Regions from separate parts of the Saccharopolyspora sp. ASAGF58 genome, predicted to be linked through region 1. Evidence: riboswitches for the same ligand, from Rfam matches in the RefSeq annotation. Region 1 holds a riboswitch; each other region holds the start of a gene.
The links. A riboswitch is a leader RNA that binds a small molecule or an ion and turns the genes downstream of it on or off. The one in region 1 is predicted to bind thiamine pyrophosphate.
Positions count from the first base shown of each region.

Region 1 (4,784 bases):
GCGGCCGAGGCGAGCACCCCGGTCTTTGCCGCGTCCACACCGATGTCCGAAGCGACCGCGTCGATCTGCGCGGCGACGGTCTCCGGCGGGATCTCCACCAGGCCGGTGACGCCGACGGTGTTCTGCACGGTCACCGCGGTGACCGCGGTCATGCCGTGCACGCCACAGGCGAAAAAGGTGCGCAGGTCCGCGTGCATCCCGGCGCTGCCGCCGGAATCCGATCCGGCGATGGTCAACGCGGTCGGAGGGGCGGTGTCGTTCACGGGCCGAACTTGGTGCCCGGCCGAGATCTCGTGCATCCACCTCATGTTACGGCCCGGCTCCTACGAATCTTCCAGGGTGCGCGCCCCCTCCGTGGACACGATTTCAATGGAAATCGGACCTTCGATTTCAATGGAACTTGCGGATCTCCGGCGTGTCGGTACCCGACACGCCGGAGGCTGTGGACAACCTCCGCAACTTCAATGGAAATCGCGCAGTCCCCCCTTGGCAATCCCCTGAAACCCCCTGCGGGGGGGCGATGGGGGATCTAGTCGGGATCTAGTCGGCGAGCGGGAGGTAGACCTTGCCGCCGGCGCCCGCGAACTCCTCGGACTTCTCCTGCATGCCCGCTTCGATCGCCTCGACGCTCGTCAGGCCTCGCTCCTCGGCGAACCTGCGGATGTCCTGGGTGATCTTCATCGAGCAGAACTTCGGCCCGCACATCGAGCAGAAGTGCGCCGTCTTGGCCGGTTCGGCGGGCAGCGTCTCGTCGTGGAACTCGCGCGCGGTGTCCGGGTCCAGCGACAGGTTGAACTGGTCCGTCCAGCGGAACTCGAACCGCGCCGTGGACAGCGCGTCGTCCCGCTCCTGCGCGCGCGGGTGGCCCTTGGCCAGGTCGGCGGCGTGCGCGGCGATCTTGTAGGTGATCACGCCGGTCTTCACGTCGTCCCGGTTGGGCAGCCCCAGGTGCTCCTTCGGGGTGACGTAGCAGAGCATCGCGGTGCCCGCCTGGGCGATCATCGCCGCGCCGATGCCGGACGTGATGTGGTCGTAGGCGGGGGCGATGTCGGTGGTCAGCGGCCCGAGCGTGTAGAACGGCGCCTCGCCGCACAGCTCCTCTTCCAGCCGCACGTTCTCGGCGATCTTGTGCATCGGGACGTGCCCCGGACCCTCGATCATCACCTGCACGTCGTGCTCCCGGGCGATGTGGGTGAGTTCGCCGAGGGTCTCCAGTTCGGCGAACTGCGCGCGGTCGTTGGCGTCCGCGATGGAGCCGGGCCGCAGGCCGTCGCCGAGGGAGAACGTGACGTCGTAGTCGCGCAGGATCTCGCAGAGCTCGCTGAAGTGCGTGTAGAGGAAGCTCTCCCGGTGGTGCGCCAGGCACCACGCGGCCATGATCGAGCCGCCGCGGGACACGATGCCGGTGACCCGGTTCGCGGTCAGCGGCACATAGCGCAGCAGCACCCCGGCGTGCACGGTCATGTAGTCCACGCCCTGCTCGCACTGCTCGATGACGGTGTCGCGGTAGATTTCCCAGGTCAGCTCGGCCGGATCGCCGTTGACCTTCTCCAGCGCCTGGTAGATCGGCACGGTGCCGATCGGTACCGGCGAGTTGCGCAGGATCCGCTCGCGGGTCTCGTGGATCCGCTTCCCGGTGGACAGGTCCATGACGGTGTCGGCGCCCCACCTGGTGGCCCACACCATCTTCTCCACCTCCTCCTCGACCGAGGAGGTCACCGCGGAGTTGCCGATGTTGGCGTTGACCTTCACCAGGAACTTCTTGCCGATGATCATCGGCTCGCTCTCCGGGTGGCAGCGGTTGGCGGGGATCACCGCCCGGCCGCTGGCCACCTCGTCCCGGACCAGTTCGGCCGGGACGCCTTCGCGGGTCGCGATGTACTCCATCTCCCGCGTGATGACGCCGGCCCTGGCCCAGCCGAGCTGGGTCCGGTGTTCCCGGCCGTCGGTCCACCCCGCCCGCATCCGGTGAAGTCCACTGTGGACGTCAACGTTGGCGTTCTCGTCGGTGTACGGCCCGGAGGTGTCGTACACGTCGAGGTGCTCGCCGTTGGTCAACTCGATGCGGCGGAATGGCACTTGCAGGCCGGATTCGGAGTCCCGGAACACCTTCCGCGAGCCGCTGATCGGCCCGGTGGTGATCTTGGTCCCGTTCTCGGACGCGTTCGGACGCACGTCGGCCACTGCCATCCACTCCCTACGCCGGCATTACCCGGTCAGGTTCGTGCGGTCGGCGGCCCCGGAGTTCTCCAGCCGCCCTCTCAGCCCGCTGTTGGTACGAGCTCCCGCGGTTTTGGTTTGTCGCGGCCCGAGGCTAGCCGGACCCGTCGAACCTGCCAACCCCCGGTCACTCCGATGACGGCAGCGCGGATTGCCGTTAGGCTCATGACCAGGGCGATCGCAACGTTGTCAGGGATGGTGAGTACGGTGCGTGGCGACATCGATACAGGAGGTGACCCAGCTGTGACTGCTGCCCCAGCGTTCGAAACCGCTACCTGGGAAGAGTTGGTCGAAATCTGGCAGAACCTCGACCTTCCCAACGCGGCTTGGCGCGCGGAGATCATCGAAGGAAGGGTTGTGATGACGCCGCCGCCAGAAAACGCGCATAACCTGATTGCGGATGTCGTGCACGGAGAACTGCGCGATTCGATTTCGAAGGAGTGGGCAATTTTTCAGACATCCGGGATCAAGATTCCGGAGCGCAAGAGTTTGTGCACGCCTGATCTCGTGGTGATTCCCAGGAGTGATGTTCCGGCGGGCAAGAGCTCAATCCTCGCAGACAAGGCGTTGCTGGTTGTGGAGATCACATCTCGAGGCAACGCCGATGACGATCGCACGAGGAAGCTTTGGGGTTATGGGCATGCAGGAATTCCTTTGTATCTATTGATCGACAGGTTCGCGTCGGACGGGCCGACGGTGACGTTGTTCTCGCAGCCGACCGGCGGGCGTTATCTCCATCAACACCGCGTAGTTTTCGGTGAGCCTGTCGAGTTGCCCGAGCCGTTCGGCATCACGCTTGACACAAGTCAGTTCTGATCAGTCGTCCTCGGCGAAGGGGTCGCCGTGTTCGGCCGGGTCCCAAGTCAGGCCGGGGATGCCCCAGCCGTTGCGCCGCACCATCTTCTTCGCAGCTCGGGCGTGGCGGCCGACCAGGCGTTCCAGGTAGAGGTGGCCGTCCAGGTGGTCGGTCTCGTGCTGCAGGCAGCGGGCGAAGAAACCGGTCCCCTCGACCTCGATCGGCTTTCCGTCCACATCGGACCCGGTGACCTTCGCCCAGCTCGCCCGGCTGGTCGGGTAGGACTCGCCGGGGACCGACAGGCAGCCCTCCCAGTCGTCGTCCGGGTCGGGCATGGTCTGCGGGATCTCGGCGGTCATCAGTTCGGGGTTGACCACCACGCCGCGGTGCTGGACGCCCGCGTCGTCGGGGCAGTCGTAAACGAACAACCGCAGGTCGATGCCGATCTGGTTGGCCGCCAGCCCGACCCCGTTGGCGGCGGCCATCGTCTCGAACATGTCGTCGACGAGGGTGCGCAGCGCGTCGTCGAACCGCTCCACCGGACGGGTGGGGTTGTGCAGCACCGGGTCGCCGACGACGCAGATCGGGTGAACAGCCATGAGCGGGACTTTAGCGCTTCCGGTGCCTGTTGCGCCGGGGTGCTCCCGCGCGTTGCTGGCAGTGTGATCCGCTCCCGCCGCGAATCCGAGCATGGTGTAATTGAGGGGGAATCACAGCCGTGTGATTCCTGCGAACGCGGGAAGTCCCGAATCGCGAGGCGAGGAGCCAGATGGACGCCGCCCAAATGCTGACTGCGCAGGAGATCGCCCGTCAGTGCGAACAGTTGGCGCGCCTGCAACAACGGCAGGGAACATCTGATCCGGCACCCGGTCGGCCGTTGCGACTCGCCGAGCCGATCACTCAGCCGATCGAGCGGATCGTGGAACCGCCGCCCCAGCCGGTGCCGCCCCAGCCGTCGGCGCCGGACGACGAACTCGACGATCGGGCGAGGGGCATCCTCGCCTTCGAGTCGCAGTGGTGGAAGCGCGAGGGCGTGAAGAAGGAGCGCGCGATCCGCGAGCTGTTCGACATGTCCGCGTCGCGGTACTACCAATTGCTGAACGCGTTGCTGGACAGTCCGGCCGCCGCGCAAGAAGACCTTATGCTGATCAAGAGGCTGCGCAAGGCAAGGGCGGGTAGGCAGCGCGCACGGGCCGCCCAACGACTGGGAATCGAGTTGCACTGATGACTTCAGGGGAACCGTCCACCGGACCCGCCAAGGCCAAGATCATCGGCTTCGGTCTGATCGGGGTCGGTGCGATCGCGGGCGTCGTCGGCATCGTCACGCTGGTTTCCGGCGGCGGCGCGTCGAATTCCGCCCAGCCGCTGCCCCCGGAACCGGGCAACAACCCGCCGGTCATGTCGCTGACCCAGAATCCGCCCGCCGAGTCCGCCGTGGTGCCGCCCGCCACGTCGCAGGTCGCGCCGTCACCGGCCACACAGGACAGCCCGCCGCCCGCGCCGCCTCAGGGCACGCAGAACCAGGACGTACCCGTCGGTTCCGGTAACACGACGACCAAGATCCTGGTGCGGGTCTACAACAACAGCACGATCAGCGGATTGGCGCACCGGGCCGCGGAGGACTTCCGGAGCTCGGGTTACGAGGTGCCGGAGGTCGGCAACTACTCGGCGGGGCTGATCCCCACCACGACGATCTACTTCCGGCCCGGCACCGTCGAGGAGCAGCAGGCACAGGAGATGGCGGTCCGCTTCGGAGCGCGCGCGGAGC
Region 1 covers NZ_CP040605.1:3,026,693-3,031,476, forward strand. The annotation lists gene thiD (bifunctional hydroxymethylpyrimidine kinase/phosphomethylpyrimidine kinase) at 1-299, opposite strand, end outside; gene thiC (phosphomethylpyrimidine synthase ThiC) at 541-2,190, opposite strand; TPP riboswitch at 2,177-2,299, opposite strand; gene FDZ84_RS14325 (Uma2 family endonuclease) at 2,428-3,036, shown strand; gene FDZ84_RS14330 (peptide deformylase) at 3,037-3,615, opposite strand; gene FDZ84_RS40650 (DUF3263 domain-containing protein) at 3,786-4,241, shown strand; gene FDZ84_RS14340 (LytR C-terminal domain-containing protein) at 4,241-4,784, shown strand, end outside.

Region 2 (4,784 bases), 750 kb from region 1:
CGGGGCTGGCGCCGCGATGGGTGGCCGGCATCGAACTGGCGGCCCGCGCCGACCTGGTGCACATCGTCGGCGGCGGATTCGTCAACGGCATCTGGCCGCGGCACATCGGCCTGCTCGCGGCCGCGGTCGCGGCGACGCGCCGTTCCGGCGGCCGGGCGGTGATGACCGGCCAAGGGCTGTCGCCGGTCGCCGACGAAGCGGAACCGCTGCTGCGCAACCTCGCCGCGCAGTTCGAGGTCGTCGACGTGCGCGACGAGCCGTCGGCGGCGCTGTCCAGCGCCACCTCGCACACCGGCGACGACATGTTCTTCGGGGTCGAACCCGGGATGTACCGGGACGACGACCTGCGCGAGGTCATGGTGTGCCTGCAGTCGGACCTGCTCGACGATTCGGTGCCCGCGCTCGCCGGATTCCTGTTGGACACGCTGGGCGAATGGGGCGTGCGCCCCGAGCAAGTCGGCTTCGTCGAAGGCATCCCACGCGTGGACCGCGAGGTCTTCGCGCTGGTGGAACACGACCTACCGGGCGCCCGCTTCTACCCGTTCTCCGAGATCATGGCCGACGGGCTGCCCGCGGCGGCCGGGCAGCGCTGGCTGTCCAGCCGGTTCCACGTGCACCTGATGGCGGCCGCGGCCGGAGCGCACGGGGTCGCGGTGTCGATCAACTCCGGCTACTACACCAACAAGCACCGGTCGCTGATCGACTGCGGCTCCGGCTGGACGCTCAGCGAAGGCCTGCGGATCCCGGCCATGCCGACCAGCCGTGGATTCGCCGCCAATACGTTGCAGGAACTCAAGCGGGGCAAGGAAGAACTCGCGAAGAAGATCTACGGGGGCTGACCTATTCATCGCCCTCGACGGCATCCTGCTGCTCCCGACGGCGGTCGGCGAGGTAGAACGGCGCAGCCGCTAACACGGGCACCAGCATGCCCATCAGAACAATCAGAATAGAATTGCCCACTGTCGTCGAAACTCCGTCTACGGTGGGAAGAACCCACATCCAAGTCCCCGCCCGGACGGGCGTCTCGCTGGGAGAATCGCTTCGGCTCGCGATTCGTTACGGCCCCGTTCGTGCACCGGATCACACTGGGCCGAAGTGCGTTCCTGCCCACCTTGCAAGGGGTTTCGCGATTAGTTCAGGAATCGCGAAGTCTGCCACTCCTCCTTGATCCAAGCGCTGTTCCAGAACAGCCACTCGTACTCAGTCGCTCGGGTGAACGCGTCGAGCATCCGCTGCCGGGTCTCGGCGTCGGCTCCCTTGGCGACCCGGTCGGTGAGGTCGCGCGCGGTCAGCACCGCCTCGGCGAACTCGTCGTCGGCATAGGTCTGGATCCACGCCCGGTACGGATGATCTTCGGCACCACCGGTGGCTTCCAGGATCGCGGTGCCCACGTGCTGGTACACCCAGAAGCACGGCAGGATCGCCGCCAGCAGCACCGGATACGGCTCGGTCAGCGCGGTCGCCCGCAGGTACGAGGTGTAGGCCAGGCAGGACGGGGACGTGTCGACCCCGGCAATCTCGGCGTCGGTAAGGCCGAACTCCGCGACGTAACCGGCGTGCAGCCGGCGCTCCTCGACCAGTGCGCCCTGGGACGCACCGGCCAAGAACGCCGCGTCCTCGGCGTTGTCGGCCCGCGTCGCGGCGGCCGCCAGCGCCTGCGCGAAACCGACCAGGTAGCGCGCGTCCTGCACGATGTAGAACGCGAACCGGTCGCGGTCCAGGGTGCCGTCGGTGAGCGCGGCGTTGAACGGGTGCTCGACGATCGCCTGCTGCAGATCGGCGGTGTGCGCCCAAGCCTCGGCGCAGAAACCGTCGGCGGGCGGAGCGGGCAGCTTGCTCATCAGAACCTCTCGTAGCTGTCTCGACCTGTGGTGCGGGGCCCCCGTGAGCACTTTTCGGCGCTATGGCAACCAAAAGCGCTCACGACACCGGGGAGCGTCGATCACCACCAGTGGTGGAAGTGGTGCACCGGGCCGTGGCCGTGGCCCACGTCGAGCCGGTCGGAAGCGCGCAGCGCCTCCGTCAGGTACTCCTTGGCCTCGCGCACCGCGTCGAGCCAGTCTGCGCGCTGCGGACGCAGCGCCGCGATCGCGGCCGACAGCGTGCAGCCGGTGCCGTGGTCGTTGGTGGTCACGACGCGCTCGCTGGACAGGAACTCGGCGATCCCTTCGCCGTAGAGCAGGTCCACGCTGGACCGGCCGTCGAGGTGACCGCCCTTTAGCAGCACCTGCTTCGCGCCCAGCCTGGCCAGCCGCTCGGCCTGCGCGGGCATGTCGTTGGGGTCGGTGATCTCCGGCTCGCCCAGCAGATCGGCGGTCTCGGGCAGGTTCGGGGTGATCAGGTCCACGCGCGGCAACAGCTCGTCGCGCAGCACGCTGACCGCCTCCGGCGCGAGCAGCCGGTCACCGCTCTTGGCGACCATCACCGGGTCCAGCACGACGTGCGGCGGCGAGTAGCGGTCGAGGACCCCGATCACCGCGCGGATCACCTCGGCGTTGGCCAGCATGCCGATCTTGACCGCGTCCACCCGCACGTCGTCGAGCAGCGTTACCAGCTGCGCGGTGATGAACTCCGGCGGCACCTCGTGGACCTCGGAAACACCGGTGGTGGTCTGCGCGACCAGCGCGGTGATCACGGACATGCCGTAGGCGCCGTGCGCGGAGAAGGTCTTCAGATCGGCTTGCACACCGGCGCCGCCGCTGGGGTCGGTGCCTGCGATGGTCAGCACATTGGGAACCATGACGTCCCTCCGCTAGTACGAGCTAGGTCAGGTTCAACGGGTCTGTTCTCAGCCCGGCAGCCCAGGCACCCCGCGTCACTGCCACCAACCTAACAACCGGGACCGCCGCGCGACCACGCCCTCGGCGCCCTCAGTCGATCAGGCGCACGGCCGCTCGCCCGGCGCCCGACCCGGCACAGCGATCGAATTCACACCGTGAAGGTCACCACCGGCAGGCCAGGCAACCCTTCGCCGCGGACTAAAGTGGTTGATGATGGAAACCACGACCGATGCCCCGAGTTTCGCCCGTTCCCGCCGGCAGCCCCGGCCGGAGGATCCCGCCCGGATCTGGGCCCCGCTGGCGGACCTGACCGAAGCCGCCGTGGCGGCCGCCGGTTCGGGGACGGTGGCGATCACCCGCGGATTCGACCGCAACAGCAGGCAGCGCGCGAAGGCGCTGCGCGAGTTGCTGAACCGGCGCGACGTCGCCGCGGTCGAAGTGACTCCGGCTCCCGGCAGCGACCGGCTGCTGGCCGACGTCGAGATCACCGCGGTGGTCAACCTGATCGGCGCCGGATCGTGGCAGCCCTACCGGGTGGCCGCCGAACTGCGCGCCCCGGTGCTCGCGCCGAAGCCCGGGGACGGCCCCGCCGAGGAGGTCAAGCGGGACGTGATCGCGCTGGCCGGCGACTCCGGCCAGCGCGACGTCGCGATCTCGCACGTCGCCGTGCGCGCCGAGAACCCCGGTGCCAGCCGGCTGGTCCTGACCTCCGACGGTGAGCAGCTGACGGTGCCCGGCGGTTGGCTGACCATGACGGTGCAGGGCGGCGAGCTGCAGGTCCAGGTCGGCGGCGCGGACTTCCCGGAGCGGACGCTGACCACCCGCGAGATCCGGGTCGAGGCCTTCGACGCGCCGCACCGGCTGGTGCGCGATGAGCTGCCGATCGCCGACTTCGAGGAAGCCGCGGTCACCTTCACCGCCGAACCGAACGGCCTGGTGGTCCGCCCGGTCTGAAGACCGGCCGACCCCGCCCGTGTCCGCAGTTTCAATTGAAATTGCGGACACTCTGCGTATCGGTTCCCCTTACCAGGGGTAAACCTGAAGTTTTCGGGTGGCTTATGCGCAGAACCGCCGTCACGGTGCGCGTCCAGCTGCGTCCCTCGATCAACAACCGCGCGCGGGAGGCAGAGCGCGCGGACTGCAACAGGGAGGCTGGGAACGTGGAGCCCGCCAGGCAGTGGCACGTGAGCTGCCGCGATGTCGCCGGCAGACGTCGTGACATGTCGGTGTTGATCAACCAGGGGAACGTGGTGGTGATCGCTCCAGCGGGCGAGACCGCGGTGCTTTCCCCGCTGGAGGTCGGCAGACTTCGCGCTGCCCTGCGCGACGCGATCGTGGTGGCCGCCGCAATGGAATGAATCCCCTCGTGAGCGCGGTGGCTGGCGGTCCGTCCGCCGCCGCGCTCACGATCGCAGTCTTCCCCCGCAAGTCCGCTCGCGGCATCATCCACTCCCGGTAGCCTGGCAACCGAGAGGTGACTGCGTGAGCACGTTCTGGCAACGATCAGTCGCGCTGCTCCGGCGCGGGACGTCGGGCCTGCACACGGTGTCCGTCCTGACCAAGCAGGGCGTGATCAGCCCGCTTCGGCCGGACAAGCTGCTGCGCATCGTCCTCGCCTGGCGCCGCTGGGGCATCACCCCGCCGCTGGGCTTCGCCGTCGGCGCGGTGCGCCACGCCGACCGCCCGGCCGTGATCGACGAGCGTGGCGCGCTCAGCTACGCCGAGCTCTCGCAACGCACCACCCGGCTCGCCAACGGCCTGCGCAACCGGGTTCCCCGAGGCACCCGGATCGGCGTGCTGTGCCACAACCACCACGGGCCGATCGAGACGATCGTCGCCGCCGCCAAGCTCGGCATAGACGTGGTTCTGCTCAACACGGGCCTGAGCACCCCGCTGCTCGCCAACGTGATCGCCGAGCAGCGGGTCGGCCTGCTGGTCCTGGACGCCGAATACCGCGCCCACCTGCCGGACCTGCCCGAAGACGTCGAAGCCGTGCTGGCGTGG
Region 2 covers NZ_CP040605.1:3,778,378-3,783,161, reverse strand. The annotation lists gene FDZ84_RS18090 (polysaccharide pyruvyl transferase family protein) at 1-839, shown strand, start outside; gene tenA (thiaminase II) at 1,131-1,841, opposite strand; gene thiD (bifunctional hydroxymethylpyrimidine kinase/phosphomethylpyrimidine kinase) at 1,943-2,740, opposite strand; TPP riboswitch at 2,728-2,823, opposite strand; gene FDZ84_RS18075 (hypothetical protein) at 2,991-3,734, shown strand; gene FDZ84_RS18070 (hypothetical protein) at 3,839-4,138, shown strand; gene FDZ84_RS18065 (AMP-binding protein) at 4,263-4,784, shown strand, end outside.
Region 2: another riboswitch for thiamine pyrophosphate. It lies ahead of thiD (bifunctional hydroxymethylpyrimidine kinase/phosphomethylpyrimidine kinase); the one in region 1 lies ahead of thiC (phosphomethylpyrimidine synthase ThiC).

Region 3 (4,784 bases), 3.3 Mb from region 1:
GCGGTGAGCGCGCGCACGACGTCGTTGAGCTGCCGCCGCAGCCGTCGGGCGTCGAAGTCGGAGCGCATCGTGTCGTTCATGCCGACCATCACCACGGCCGCATCCGGCGCGGCGCGGAGGGCGGCGGGCAACTGGGCGTCGCGCACGGCTGCGACGCGCGCCCCGCTCGATGCCACGTTCGCCACCTCCGTGGCGCCGAGCGCTTCGGCCAGCAGCGGCGCGAACCCGCGCCACCCGCCGACTACCGGATCGCCCATGCCCACGGCGACAGAATCGCCGAGCACCGCCAGGGTCCGTGTTCGTCGCGGGCCGGGCGGGCCCGCCGTGATCGCGTCCTGCACGTGAGCATGGTGATCGCCGAGCCTCCTGCGGCGGTGAGGCGGCGGTGACTATCCGGCGACCGCTTGGCGAAGAATCGGCGCGTCAGCGGGGTTCGGCGCGGTAGTCCTTGTCCGGCCAGAAGGGCCATTCTTCGAAGGCCAGGCACTTCCCGTCCGGGGCGAACCGCACGATCCACAGGTCCCGGTACTCCTGGGGCACCGGGCCGCCGTAGCGGGCCTCCACCCGGACGACAGCGGTGTCGCCTTCGAGCGCCACCGGGCTGCTCGTCAGCCGGAACTCCTCGTCGGGCCCGACGCGCTCGGCCTCCCACATCCGTCCGATGGCGTCGAGCCCCACAACGGGCTCGAGGTACGGGGCCTGCTGGTACGTCGCGTCCAAGGTGAAGATCTCCGCGAGCACGTCAACGCCGGGCGTCCGCCACGCCCGCTCGTACCCGCCAACCCACGCAAGCACTCGCTCCCAGTCCATGATCTGAAGAGTCTGGCATCCGCAACGCGCAAGCGCAGGCTCCGGAAACCCCAGCAGCGCAACGTTCACGGCTGCGGAAGCGAACGGCCTGTTCGCCTCGATATACGGCGCACTGTCCGTTCGCCTCAACCCGCACCTTTAAAACGCCTCAGTAGAGGCCAATACGGTCGCGGGTCCTGACATGGCCAGGTGGTGGGTCAGCTGGATTGGTCGCCGCTGCCGTAGGGGCGGGTGAGGATCTCCAGGACGTGGCCGTCGGGGTCGTCGAAGTAGACGCCGCGCCCACCGTCCCGGGTGTTGATCCGCCCCGCCTCGTGGTGCCCCGGGTCCGCCCAGTACGGCAGGTCCTGCGCCTGGATCCGCGAGAAGATCTCGTCGAACTCGCCTTCGGTGACCAGGAACGCGTAGTGCTGCGGGTTGATCTCCTCGCCGGTCTCCAGGTAGTCCAGCGTGACGTCGTTGCTGGTCTGGACGCACATGAACGGCCCGAAGGGTTCCGGTTGGGGTAGCCCCAGCAGGTCGGCGACGAACCGCGCGTTGGCGATCTTGTCGGAAGTGGCGACGATCGTGTGGTTGAGTTGGACGGCCATGGGTTTGCTCGCTTTCCTCGTCGTGCTGCGCTACTCCCGAGGCTAGGAGTTAGACCAAGGTCGAGGTCAATGGGAACCGCAGCCGGACCGGTTCAGGCATCGCTCGTCCGGGTGCGGGCCGCCGCGGCGTCGTCCGATTTTCGCGGAAAGTACGAGCAGGCCGTCGATCGGGAATCCGCCTACGAACTGCTGGCGAAGAAGGTCGCCGCGCCGGAGCCGCCCGAAGCAACCGCCGCAGGTGATCGGGCCCACCTGACATCGGTCACCTCGTCGGGGTAAGGTGCCTCCGACTTATCCACGCGGGAGCTCGGGCGTACCGGGCTGAGAGGGTGGCACCGCACGCGCCACCGACCGCAGAACCTGTCCGGATAATGCCGGCGTAGGGAGCTGTTGATGGCGCTGGACGTCGATCGTGCCGAAGTTCCGCACACCCTGGACGAACCGGCGCCCAAGACGCTGGGCGTGCTCGACCAGGGCGCGTTCTGGGGCAATCTCGGGGTGAGCCTGCTCGGGTTCAGCGGGGCGCTGGCCGTGCTCGCGCCGAGCGGAGTGCCGCAGCTGTCCTTCACGGCCGCCGTCACCGCGTGCGTGGTGGGCACCGTGATCGGCAGCATTATGGTCGGCATTTCGGCGATCCCCGGGGCGCGCACCGGGGCGCCCGCGATGATGTTGCTGCGCGGCCTTTTCGGCACCAAGCTGTCATACCTGCCGACCGTGCTGAACGCCCTGCAGCTGGTCGGCTGGGGCACCTTCGAGCTGCTGGTGATCGCGCAGGGCGCGGAGGCACTGTTCGGTGGCGGCCCGCGGTGGTTGTACGTGGTGCTGGCCGGGGCGGTGACCACCGCGCTCTCGCTGCGCCCGCTCGGCGCGCTGCGCCTGCTGCGGCGCTACGTCAGCATCGCGGTGGCGATCGCGATGGTGTACTTCTTCGTCCAACTGCTGGTTAGCCACCCGCTGCCGGACATGAACACCGGTTCCTGGCAGGGGTTCTGGCCGGGTGCGGACGCCGCGCTGGCGGTCGCGGTGTCCTGGATCCCGGTCGCCTCGGACTACTCGCGGCACTCGAAGTCTGCGACCGGCGCGTTCACCGCCGCGACGGTGGGCTATTCAGTCACCCAGATCGCCTGCTACCTGCTGGGGCTGCTCGGGTTGGCGCTGGTCGCGGGCGATGCCGACAAGGCGTTCGACCCGCTGCTGGCGGTGCCGCTCGGGGTGATCTTCTTCGGGATCCTGGTGCTGCGCGAGGTCGACCAGTCCTTCGCCAACACCTACTCGACCGCGGTCTCCATCCAGAACCTGCGGCCCAGCGCGGACCGCCGGGTGCTGTGCCTGGTCATCGGCGCGGTGATCACGCTGCTCGCGCTGACCCTGGACATCGCCCAGTTCTCGAACTTCCTGCTGCTGATCGGCTCGGTGTTCGTGCCGATGTTCGGCGTGCTCGCGGTGGACTACTTCGGGCACGCCCGCCGCCGCGACTGGGACCTGTCCGCGCAGGCCCCGTCCCGCTGGGGCATGCTGCTGGCCTGGCTGCTCGGCTTCTCGGCGTTCCAGCTGATCAACCCGGGTGAGCTAGGCTGGTGGAGCCGGCTGTGGACGGGTGTGCGGGACGCGCTCGGCTTCACGGTACCGACGTGGATGAGCGCTGCCCTCACCTCATTCCTCGTGGCGGCCCTCGCGGCTGCGATCATCGGAGCCTTCCGCCGCCGCACCGAGGAAAGCTGAGTTCAGGGGCAACCGTGGCGAAGGTCGTGGGTGCCCCTCAACCAACTGCTCGTCCGCTGATCAACACCCATCTGCACGTGGACCCATTTCCCGGGTTCCGGTCCATCGCCCTGGCAACCCGTTCAGCGGAGTGTGGCTGGCAGGCCGAAGCGGATCTCTTCGCGGGTCGTCTCGTGCTCGATGACCGTGGCCGGTTCGAGGTGGTCGATGACGTCCTCGACCAGGCCCGGCGGAGCCGAGGCTCCCGCAGTGAGGCCGATCGTCTCGGCGCCGGTGAGCCATGCGGGCTGGATGTCGGTGACGTCGTCGATCAGGTGGGCGGCGGTGCCCTGGCGGCGGGCCAGCTCCACCAGGCGCTTCGAGTTCGACGAGTTCGCCGAGCCGATCACCAGCACCAGGTCGCACTCCCCGGCGATCGCCGACAGCGCGTCCTGCCGATTGGTGCTGGCATAGCAGATGTCCTTCGAGGACGGCCCACGGACGGCCGGGAAGCGGCGCCGCAGCGCGGCGACGATGTCCGCCGTCTCGTCCACGGCGAGGGTGGTCTGCGTCAGGTAGGACACCCGCCTCGGGTCCGGCACCTCGATCTCGCCGACGTCCTCGACGGATTCCACCAGCACCGTCTGGTCGGGCGCCTCGCCGAGCGTGCCCTCCACCTCCTCGTGTCCACTGTGGCCGATGAGCACCAGGGTGTCGCCGCGCCCTGCGAACCGCCGCACCTCGGCGTGCACCTTCGCCACCAGCGGGCAGGTCACGTCGATGACCGCCAGGCCCCGCCGCTGCGCTTCCTCCCGCACGGCAGGGGAAACTCCGTGCGCCGAGAAGACCACGGTGGCGCCGTCGGGCACCGCGTCGAGCTCGTCGACGAACACCGCGCCCCGGCTCTCCAGATCGGCCACCACGTGCGTGTTGTGCACGATCTGCTTGCGCACGTAGATCGGGCCGCCGCGGAGCGCGAGCGCCTGCTCCACGATCTCGATGGCGCGGTCGACCCCGGCGCAGAACGAGCGCGGTGCGGCGAGCAGCACCGTGCGCTGTTGACTCGGCATGACTGCACTCCAAAATCGGTCGGCTGTTGCCGAACGCCGGCCGCTGCCCGGAGGCGGTGTTCCCAGATGCGGGTGGCGGCCGCGATCGGTGGTCGGCGTCAGTGGTCGCGGCGGGTCACCAGGTGGGCGAGGGCGCTGAGCTCCTCGGCCGCGCGCGGGGCCGGGTCGCAGCGGTGCAGGTCGCTCAGCGCGGATGCGAGCAGGTCGTCCGCTTGGTTCTGGCTCCAGGCGCGCCCGCCGGCCAGCGCGATCAGATCGGCGGCTTGGGCCAGGTCGCTGCCGGACAGCGGCTGGTCGCGGAGGTAGAGGGCGGCCAGCCGCCGACCGGCCGGCGTGCCGGAGGTCAGCGCGGAAACCACCGGCAGAGTCTTCTTGCGGGTGCGCAGGTCGGAGAACACCGGTTTACCGGTGACCGCCGGATCGCCCCAGATCCCGAGCAGGTCGTCGACGTGCTGGAAAGCCAGCCCCAGCCGCTCGCCGAAGCTGCGGAGCCGGGCTATCTGGTCGGGCTTGCCGCCGCCGAACATCGCGCCGAGAGCGCAGGCACAACCCAGCAGCGCCCCCGTTTTGTCCCGGGCCATCCGCTGGCATTCGGCCAGTTCGACGTTGCGCC
Region 3 covers NZ_CP040605.1:7,788,662-7,793,445, reverse strand. The annotation lists gene FDZ84_RS36500 (SGNH/GDSL hydrolase family protein) at 1-284, opposite strand, end outside; gene FDZ84_RS36495 (nuclear transport factor 2 family protein) at 424-795, opposite strand; gene FDZ84_RS36490 (VOC family protein) at 1,008-1,400, opposite strand; gene FDZ84_RS41420 (helicase HerA-like domain-containing protein) at 1,470-1,679, shown strand; TPP riboswitch at 1,690-1,803, shown strand; gene FDZ84_RS36480 (cytosine permease) at 1,794-3,122, shown strand; gene ispH (4-hydroxy-3-methylbut-2-enyl diphosphate reductase) at 3,245-4,171, opposite strand; gene FDZ84_RS36470 (family 2 encapsulin nanocompartment cargo protein polyprenyl transferase) at 4,270-4,784, opposite strand, start outside.
Region 3: another riboswitch for thiamine pyrophosphate. It lies ahead of FDZ84_RS36480 (cytosine permease); the one in region 1 lies ahead of thiC (phosphomethylpyrimidine synthase ThiC).